Regions from separate parts of the Blautia luti genome, predicted to be linked through region 2. Evidence: riboswitches for the same ligand, from Rfam matches in the RefSeq annotation. Region 2 holds a riboswitch; the other holds the start of a gene.
The links. Region 2 has a riboswitch for FMN ahead of ribD (bifunctional diaminohydroxyphosphoribosylaminopyrimidine deaminase/5-amino-6-(5-phosphoribosylamino)uracil reductase RibD). Riboswitches for the same ligand answer to the same signal wherever they lie in the genome.
Positions count from the first base shown of each region.

Region 1: linked by a shared signal. The riboswitch ahead of R8695_RS14540 (ECF transporter S component) and the one ahead of ribD (bifunctional diaminohydroxyphosphoribosylaminopyrimidine deaminase/5-amino-6-(5-phosphoribosylamino)uracil reductase RibD) in region 2 are both predicted to bind FMN.

Region 1 covers NZ_AP028156.1:3,136,611-3,141,163, forward strand. Annotated here, with positions in the region: gene R8695_RS14530 (glycoside hydrolase family 3 protein) at 1-1,311, opposite strand, end outside; gene R8695_RS14535 (NUDIX hydrolase) at 1,330-1,944, opposite strand; gene R8695_RS14540 (ECF transporter S component) at 2,106-2,741, opposite strand; FMN riboswitch at 2,918-3,050, opposite strand; gene R8695_RS14545 (glycoside hydrolase family 13 protein) at 3,113-4,553, opposite strand, start outside.
Region 2 covers NZ_AP028156.1:2,548,495-2,553,047, forward strand. Annotated here, with positions in the region: gene R8695_RS11770 (bifunctional 3,4-dihydroxy-2-butanone-4-phosphate synthase/GTP cyclohydrolase II) at 1-1,174, opposite strand, end outside; gene ribE (riboflavin synthase) at 1,253-1,900, opposite strand; gene ribD (bifunctional diaminohydroxyphosphoribosylaminopyrimidine deaminase/5-amino-6-(5-phosphoribosylamino)uracil reductase RibD) at 1,881-2,990, opposite strand; FMN riboswitch at 3,236-3,350, opposite strand; gene R8695_RS11785 (AAA family ATPase) at 3,436-4,553, opposite strand, start outside.

The sequences.
Region 1 (4,553 bases), 590 kb from region 2:
TGTAAAGTCAATCTTCGCTGCGTCTCTTACGTTTATACCGACGTAAATTACATATTCTCCTGCTTCCAGAACATAGGCAGATTTGCATACTTTGCCCAGGTCATCGTAGGATGCCATCTGGTTTACCGGAAGTTTCAGGGTAAGGATCTGGCGTTCACCTGGCTGGAGAAGGCTTGTCTTTTTGAATGCTCCCAGTACTTTGGCTGGCTTGCCAAGTTTGCCTTGGGGTGCTCCGTAATAGAGCTGGATCACTTCTTTTCCGGCTGTTTTTCCGATGTTGGTTACTTCTGCCAGAACTGTGATCACACCGTTTTCTTCGGAAGCACCTGTTACTTTCCAATCAAAATCTGTGTAGGAAAGACCGTAACCGAAAGGATAATTTACCTTCTCTGCTGCTCCCGGAATCGTTTCGAAATAGCGGTATCCTACATAAATATCTTCTGTGTAATCTACATAAAATGCAGATTCATGGAAGTTCGCTGAGGACGGATAATCTTCCAGATTTTTGGCATAAGTATCAGACAGTTTTCCAGATGGATTCACATCACCACACAGCACATCTGCTGTTGCAAGTCCGCCTTCCATACCACCCTGCCATGCCATCAGGACTGACTGGATCTCGTCACAGTCTTTAAACCACTTGGTGTCTACGATACCGCCCACATTCATCACTACGATCACATGTGGGAATGCTTTTTTTACGTTCTCCACCATGGCATTCTCTGCGTTTGTAAGGCAGAAATCGCCATCCTCGAAGATCTTCGCAGATAAGTCTGCCTGTTTCTTCTCATCTCCATCCATGACATATCCATCCTGTGCAGCTTCACATTTTCGATCCCAGCCTTCCCCTGAGAAACGGCAGATCGTAATGACCGCAGTATCTGTGTATGCTCTTGCTTCCTGCAGAAGGTCTTCCGGAATCTCCGGTTCCACAGTCATGCCAGGTACTGCGCCTTCTGCGTACTGTTTCCGGATGTTTTCCTCATAATATTTCGCAAGTTTATCGAAGACTTCTACTTTTCCCTCGTCCTCTTTGATCTTCATTCCTTCGTAAAGGTTACGGATATATTCCACAGTTACGTCACCGCTTCCGCCGCCACCTTTTACGTAATCTACTGTGCCCTTGCCAAAGAGTGCCACTTTCGTTCCTTTCCGGATCGGAAGCGTGTTTTTCTCGTTTTTCAGAAGGACCATTCCTTCTCCTGCTGCCATTCTGGAAAGTGCAATGTGTTCTTTACTTCCTGTTACCTTTCTTCCATCTTCTCCCAGCGGAAGTACCGGTTGGTAAAAGCTTCTCTGCCATTTTCCCATTCTATTAATCCTCCCTTATCAAAGTTCTTTCTTTAAAAACGCAAATGGTTCGTCATCCTGAAGAAAATGCATCAGCTGATAGGCACACATGATCGCAACATTTTCTTCTTTCAGGATCCTTTTTACTTCTTCTCTGTCTGCAAGCACAACCTCGATTTCCTCGGAATCTTCCTGGGCATCTTTGCTGATCTCGCCTTCTGCATAACCGTAAACAGTGGCACAGGATTCGTCGGTCATTCCGATTGTTGTGAAATATGGTTTCTCGAATGCAGGGTTCACCTTCAGAGGTGTGAACTTCAGCCCGGTTTCTTCGTGCATTTCCCTTACTGCGCCTTCGTGGAATTCTTCATCCGGTTCTACCAGACCAGCCGGAAATTCATAGATATAATCCCCGATGGTATATCTGTACTGACGCACCAGTACAACCTTATCCCGTTTCTCTCCGTAGAGACTGTAAATGATCACACCGTCCGGTGTATTTTCCCTGGTTTTAATTTTCATCTGCTCAATGCTTTTCGCACGGGATGCCACGAAATATGATACCGGAGTGTTGTGAACACTGGTGGCATTTATGTGGTATAAATTCACGAATTTACTGTCTGTCAGTTTCTCAATGTCATGTATCTGTCCCATTGTTTTTGTTTCCTTTCCCTGTTTCTATTTATCACATGCTAACGTCTGTCTCATCTGTTTTATCTTATCACACTCTCATAGTTTTTTTAAGCCTGTGAGCATAAAAAACGGCCGTAGATTTTAATTCTACGGCCATTTCTCTAATTTCATTTTATGATCCATCAGTCCCCTTTAAGAACTACACGGATTCTCTTATAAATAAGGAATACGATCAGGGATGTCAGTGCATATTTAAAAATATTGAATGGGAAAATGATGATCGCTGCAAATGTCAGCAGATTATTTACAGAACTGTGTACTGCGCTTCCCATTTCAATGAATGCTTCGATTGGCATTCCAAAAGCTTTTCCGTAAGCCGGAAGTAAAATGAATGCATTGATAAAACATGCAACTACTGCTGTCAGAACAGTTCCTACTGCCATTCCCACTACTGCGTGCTTTCTGCTCTTAACAGATTTATAGCGGTAGATCAGTCCTGCCGGTACTGCGAATGTACATCCGAAAATGAAGTTCGCCAGGTCTCCTACACCTGCTGTCATAGTTCCCTTAGATACCAGATGCACCAGGATCTTTACCAGTTCGATCAGTACTCCGGCGATAGGTCCCATTGCGAAAGAACCGATCAGTACAGGAATTTCAGAGAAATCCAACTGATAAAAGGATGGTGCCAGGAAAGGAATAGGAAACTCCAGATTCATCAGGATTCCGGCAATGGCGCCAAGCATGGCCACCTGCGTGATCGTCCTTGTCTTACTTCTCGCTACTACATTTCCACTTCTTAATACCTGTTCACTCATACTGTTTCTCTCCTTTGAAATTTTTCTTTATGGATCTGCTTTCTGCACATCCTGTTTAAAAGAAAATTCCACAAGCTTCTTATATAATGAAGCTATTTTATTTCGAAAGTAATCTCCATCATATAAAAAACCCCGGATCACTGATCCGGGGTACTGAGCACGTATGGTAAATATCTCGTGTTCTTCTCTCATCCAGACTATACTGTCGGTTTTGGAATTTCACCAAATCAGCCGCCGAAGCGGGTCGCGGACTATAACCGCCGGTAGGGAATCTCAGCTATGCTGATCACCACAACCCCGAAGAATTTTCTTTTAACTGAAACCGATTATACTATATACGCATACTCATTTCAAGAGATTTTATTGATTTTTCAGTCTTTTTTATAAAGCACAAATGCTTCATATGGATTCAGGACAATTTTCCTGTCAAACGCTGTTCTGCCCATATTTGTGATCAGGCACTGAGTTCCCTCTGCGAATGTTTCCGGAAGTTCCATTTCCGCTTCCTGTGCACTGAAATTGCATACTGTAAGCAGCTTCTCTGATCCAAGCTTCCTTATGTAAGCAAAGATCTGGTCATGGTCACGGTACAGAGCCTCAAATTCTCCGTATACGATGATATCCATTTCCTTACGCAGGCGGATCAGCTTCTGATAATAATGGAAAACAGAGTCTGGATCTTTTAACTGGTCTGCTGCATTGATCTGCTGGTAGTTTGGATTCACTTTGATCCATGGTTCCCCTGTAGTGAAACCTGCACTTGCGGAAGTATCCCACTGCATTGGTGTTCTGGCATTATCACGGCTTCTGAGCATCAGACATTTCATCATATACTCCGGTGTCAGTCTGCCTGTTTCTGTCAGCTCAGTGAAATAATGAAGGCTTTCGATATCCCTGTAGTCCTCCAGCTTGTCGAAATAGACGTTAGTCATTCCAAGCTCTTCGCCCTGATATACATACGGGGTTCCCTGCATCATATGAAGACAGGTTGCCAGCATCTTGGCTGAAATGTCGCGGTAAGCAGGATTATCATTTCCGAATCTGGATACACTTCTTGGCTGGTCATGGTTGCCAAGGAAAAGGCTGTTCCATGCTTTTCCTGCCAGTTCTTCCTGCCATTTGATCATGATCTTCTTGAACTCTTTGAAATCATACCGTTCTGTCGTCCATTTGCCATTATCGCCATCATTTTCCACATGCTCGAACTGGAATACCATATTCAGCTCTTCTCGATCATCACCTGCATATTTCTGTGCTTCCTCAATAGTAACTCCTGAAGTCTCTCCCACAGTCATTACATCATATTTGGAAAGCACCTCCCGGTTCATTTCCTGAAGATATTCATGTACTCTTGGTCCATGGACACTGTATGGTCCAAAATCTCCATAAAGTCCTCCGTGAGTCTCTCCGTCCGGAAATGTCTGATCCTTGGAGATCATACTGATCACGTCCATACGGAAACCATCGATTCCTTTTTCACACCAGAAGTTCATCATATCATAAACTTCCCGGCGAACCTTGTCGTTCTCCCAGTTCAGATCCGGCTGCTTCTTGGAAAACAGGTGAAGATAGTACATATCTGTCTGTGCATCATATTCCCAGGCTGAACCGCCGAATACTCCGCCCCAGTTATTTGGTTCCTTCCCATTCACCGGATTTCTCCAGATATAATAGTCACGGTACGGGTTATCTTTAGATTTACGGCTTTCGATGAACCAGGAATGCTCATCAGAAGTATGGTTTACAACCAGATCCATAAGGATCTTAATTCCTCTTTTATGCGCCTCTGCAAGGAGAGTTTCATAATCTTCC
Region 2 (4,553 bases):
GTAATTGTTTCGTTTTAAGATAGCGCAGATCATATGCTGTGGCATTCATCTGAATCGGAACTCTCTGATTGATCCTGATTCCAAATTCCTCCAGCTGATAAACCTTATCCGGATTATTTGTCAGCAGACGCAGCTCTTTTACTCCCAGATTTCTCAGAATCTGTGCCCCAATATAGTATTCTCTTTCATCCCCCGCAAATCCAAGTGCCAGATTTGCTTCCAGTGTATCCATGCCCTGTTCCTGAAGTTCATAGGCACGAAGTTTATTGATCAGTCCGATTCCTCTTCCTTCCTGTCTCATATAAAGAAGTATTCCCCTTCCCTCTTTCTCAATCTGAGACATAGCTGCTGCAAACTGCTGTCCGCAGTCGCAACGCTGAGATCCAAAAACATCTCCTGTCAGACACTCCGAATGCACACGACACAGAACATTTTTTCCGTCTCCGATCTCACCTTTTACCAAAGCCACATGATGTTCACCATTAAGACGGTTTACAAATCCATATGCCATAAATTCTCCATATTTGGTAGGCATTTTTGTAGTCGTCACGCGATCCACCAGAATATCATGGCATTTACGGTAGTTCTGAATATCTTTGATCGTTATGAATTTCAGATTCCACTTTACGGCAAGCTCCCGCAGCTCAGAGGTCCGCATCATAGTACCGTCTTCTCTCATAATTTCACAGCAAAGCCCACACTGTTTTAATCCTGCAAGTCTGCAGAGATCTACCGTTGCTTCTGTATGTCCGTTTCTTTCCAGTACACCATTCTTCTTTGCCAGAAGCGGAAACATATGTCCGGGACGTCTGAAATCTTCGGGTTTTGCATTCTCATCCACACATTTCATGGCAGTAACAGATCGTTCCGCTGCGGAGATTCCTGTACTGGTACTGATATGATCTACAGAAACCGTAAAAGCAGTCTCGTGATTATCAGAATTTTCCTCTACCATCTGGGGAAACTGCAGTTTTCTGACATATTCCTCAGACATCGGCATGCAGATAAGTCCCTTTCCATGAGTTGCCATAAAGTTAATATTTTCTGTTGTGGCAAACTCTGCCGCACAGATAAAATCTCCTTCATTTTCTCTGTCCGGATCATCCGTTACCAGAATAATTTTTCCATTTCGAAGTTCTTCCAGAGCTTCTTCTACTGAATCAAATCTGTTCATTATTTCTCTCCTTATGCGCTATATTTTTCTGCTGTTAACCGGGCAAAATCATCCGTATTGGCCGCTTATCTGATCTGGTCAAAATCCATACTTACTCAGAAAATCTCTTGTAATATTGCTTTTTGATGGCTGTTCTTTCACAGGTGTTATTAATTTCTCCACATATTTTCCAATAATATCTGTCTCAAGATTAACCATATCCCCTTCTTTACGTTCTCCGAGAACTGTAATCTTTACTGTATGAGGAATTGCAGAGATAGAGAAATCTTTTTCCGAAACTTTTGCCACTGTAAGGCTGATTCCATCAATTGTTACAGAACCTTTTATGACTATATATTTCATGATCTGGTCTGAGGTCTGAATCGTGTACCATACAGCATTATCATCTCTGTGGATTTTTGTGATTCTTCCCGTTCCATCTACATGCCCTGCAACAATATGTCCTCCGAATCGTCCATTTGCAGGCATTGCCCTTTCCAGGTTTACATGCTGCCCCGGTGAAAGCTGAATCAGCGCAGAACGGTTCAATGTTTCGTGCATCACATCTGCCGTAAAACCATTTTTCAGACATGCAGTTACAGTAAGGCAGATTCCATTTACAGCTACGCTGTCTCCTGTTTTCAGGTCATCCAGTATTTTCTCTGCCTGTATCGTAAATACCGCTGAATTTGCTCCTTTTTTTATTTTTTTTACAGTTCCCAGTTCTTCAACAATTCCCGTAAACATTTCTCTTCACCTCACTCTCTATAAGAAAATCATCTCCCAGTCTGATTATTTCACTGTTTTTTAATAATACTGCGCTGACAGGATCAGGAAATCCCTTTCCTTCCACCGGCGTCTTTGCTTCTTCGCCTCCAAAAAGTTTAGGTGCTATATAAGTCTGAACTTTCTGAACAATACCGCTTTCCAGTGCTGACCAGTTTAAAGAACCCCCTCCTTCCAGCAAAATACTGTCTATCCTTGCAGCTCCCAGAAGTTCCATTAATCTGTTTAAATCTATGTGTCCGTTTTTCTCCGGAACATACAGAACCTGGCATCCCATTTCTTCATAATTCTTTATCTTCTGCTGGTCTTTACTGCTGCTTGCAAGGATTGTAGGAATTGTCTTTGCTGTTCTTACAATCTTAGATGTCAGTGGTGTTCTCAGATGGGAATCGCAGATAATACGCACAGGATTTCTGCTGTTTTCCAGTCTGCAGGTGAGCATCGGATCATCTGCCAGCACAGTTCCCACCCCAACCATAATTCCTGTATATTTCAGTCGCTGTTTCTGTACATGAATTCTGGCAGCTTCTCCTGTCACCCATTTGGATTCACCTGTATATGCGGCAATTTTTCCATCCATAGTCATTGCATATTTCATGACCACATACGGTTTTTTATTTTGGATGTAATAAAAGAATGCTTCATTCAATTTATCACACTCTTCTTTTAAAATATTTTCTGTTACTTCAATTCCATGATCCTTCAAAATCCGGATTCCTTTTCCTGCAACCAGCGGATTAGGATCTGATGATCCGATGATCACGCGTCTGATTCCGGCCTCCAGGATTGCATTCACGCATGGAGGCTGTTTTCCATAATGGCAGCAGGGTTCTAAAGTAACATATATAGATGCACCTTCGGGTTCTTCCGTACACACTGCCAGAGCTTCTCTCTCCGCATGGAGTCCACCGTATTTTCTGTGATATCCCTGACCAATGATCCTTCCGTTTTTAACGATCACAGCACCTACCATCGGATTAGGTGCTGTAAAACCCATTCCTTTTTGTGCCAGTTCCAAAGCCATTTTCATATACTGCCTGTCCTGTTCTATATCCGTTGTGTTTTTCAATCCATCATCTCCTGCTCTTTTATAACAATTCCATAAAATAAAGCCCCGGTGTTTTTTCAACATCCAGGGCTTGGTAATTAATATTTGATATGAATTATCTTCCAATGAATCTGACTCTTTATTTCATCACTGAAATCACTTTAATTGATATAAAAAAGCTCTGGAATAAATTAATTATTCCAGAGCAGTCAGCTTTCATAGATCAGTTAATTCTTCTGTATCTCTACTGTTATCTTCTTTCATCCAGACTGTACTGTCGGCTTCGGAATTACACCGAATCATGCCTTACGGCTCGTGGGCTTTACCACCGGTAGGGAATTGCACCCTGCCCTGAAGATCTTATTTTATTTTTATCAGCAATTTTTACAATTTACCTTGCTGATGTCTGACAGTATACTCTTAACTTTTATCTCTGTCAAGTTTTTTTTCAGGAAAGTAACCCTCTTACCATCTCTGCATTAAATGTCACACCTGTCAGGTGATCTACTTCAATCTGATACAGGGCATTGGCTGCGATATGCTCTGCTGCCTGTTCCAGATCACGAATACCGCTTGTATTTTTATGCAATTCAACGATGGCATCCAGACCGTCTTCTGTTACTACACATTCTTCTGCTTTCAGGCTCATGCGTTTCAGAACTTTCGGAAGAACGTATTTGGAGAAGATGATCTTCTTCTCTTCTGATGTATAATCCGGGATATCAATCACCGCGAAACGGGACATCAGAGGTGCGCTGATCTGGGATTTATCGTTTGCCGTAGCAATAGGATAAACGCCCACTGTAGGCACCATACATTCCATATAGTTATCTGTAAATCCAAGGTTGTCAAGCAGAGTAAGAAGTACGTCTGCAGGATTTCCGTTGCCCTTACCTGACGCTGCTTTATCAAGCTCGTTGATAATAAATACAAGATTGGATTCTCCTGCTGCCGAGAAGGCTTCCATGATGATTCCGGGCTTTGCGTTTGCATAGATTCTGGAACTTCCTGTAAGCTGTTCCGGATCATTGATGGAACTCATGTCCAGAGTTGTCCAAGGCAGTTTCAGGATGCGGGCAACTGCGTATGCAATCTGGGATTTACCTGTACCCGCAGGGCCTACAAGGAGAAGTCCGTATGCAGGAAGTGTATGGGTACGGTTGATCTGGATGATTGTTTCAATGATACGCTGCTTTACAGATTCCATTCCGTAGAGTTCCTCATCAAGGATCCTGCGGGCTTCCTGAGGATCGATTGCTTCAAAGTAATTGCTCTTCCACTGTACATTCATCATGATGGAAAGTGCTCTCTGAGCATGACGTCTCTCCTCCGGAGATACTTCGTGTGAACGGGCAACTGCAAGGTTTCTTCTCGCCCAGAGACGGATATTGTCCGGCAAGGTTCTGCCTGCGCAGGTCATAAAATCAGTAATGCTCTGGATGCTTGTCAGCTTCATTTCATCCCCTGTCTCTTCCTCATCTTCATCCTCAATAATCTCTGCCGGCGCACTGCTTGCCAGAAGTCTCTCGATCATAAACTGAAGAAATCCGTCCTCTGCGGAAAGCT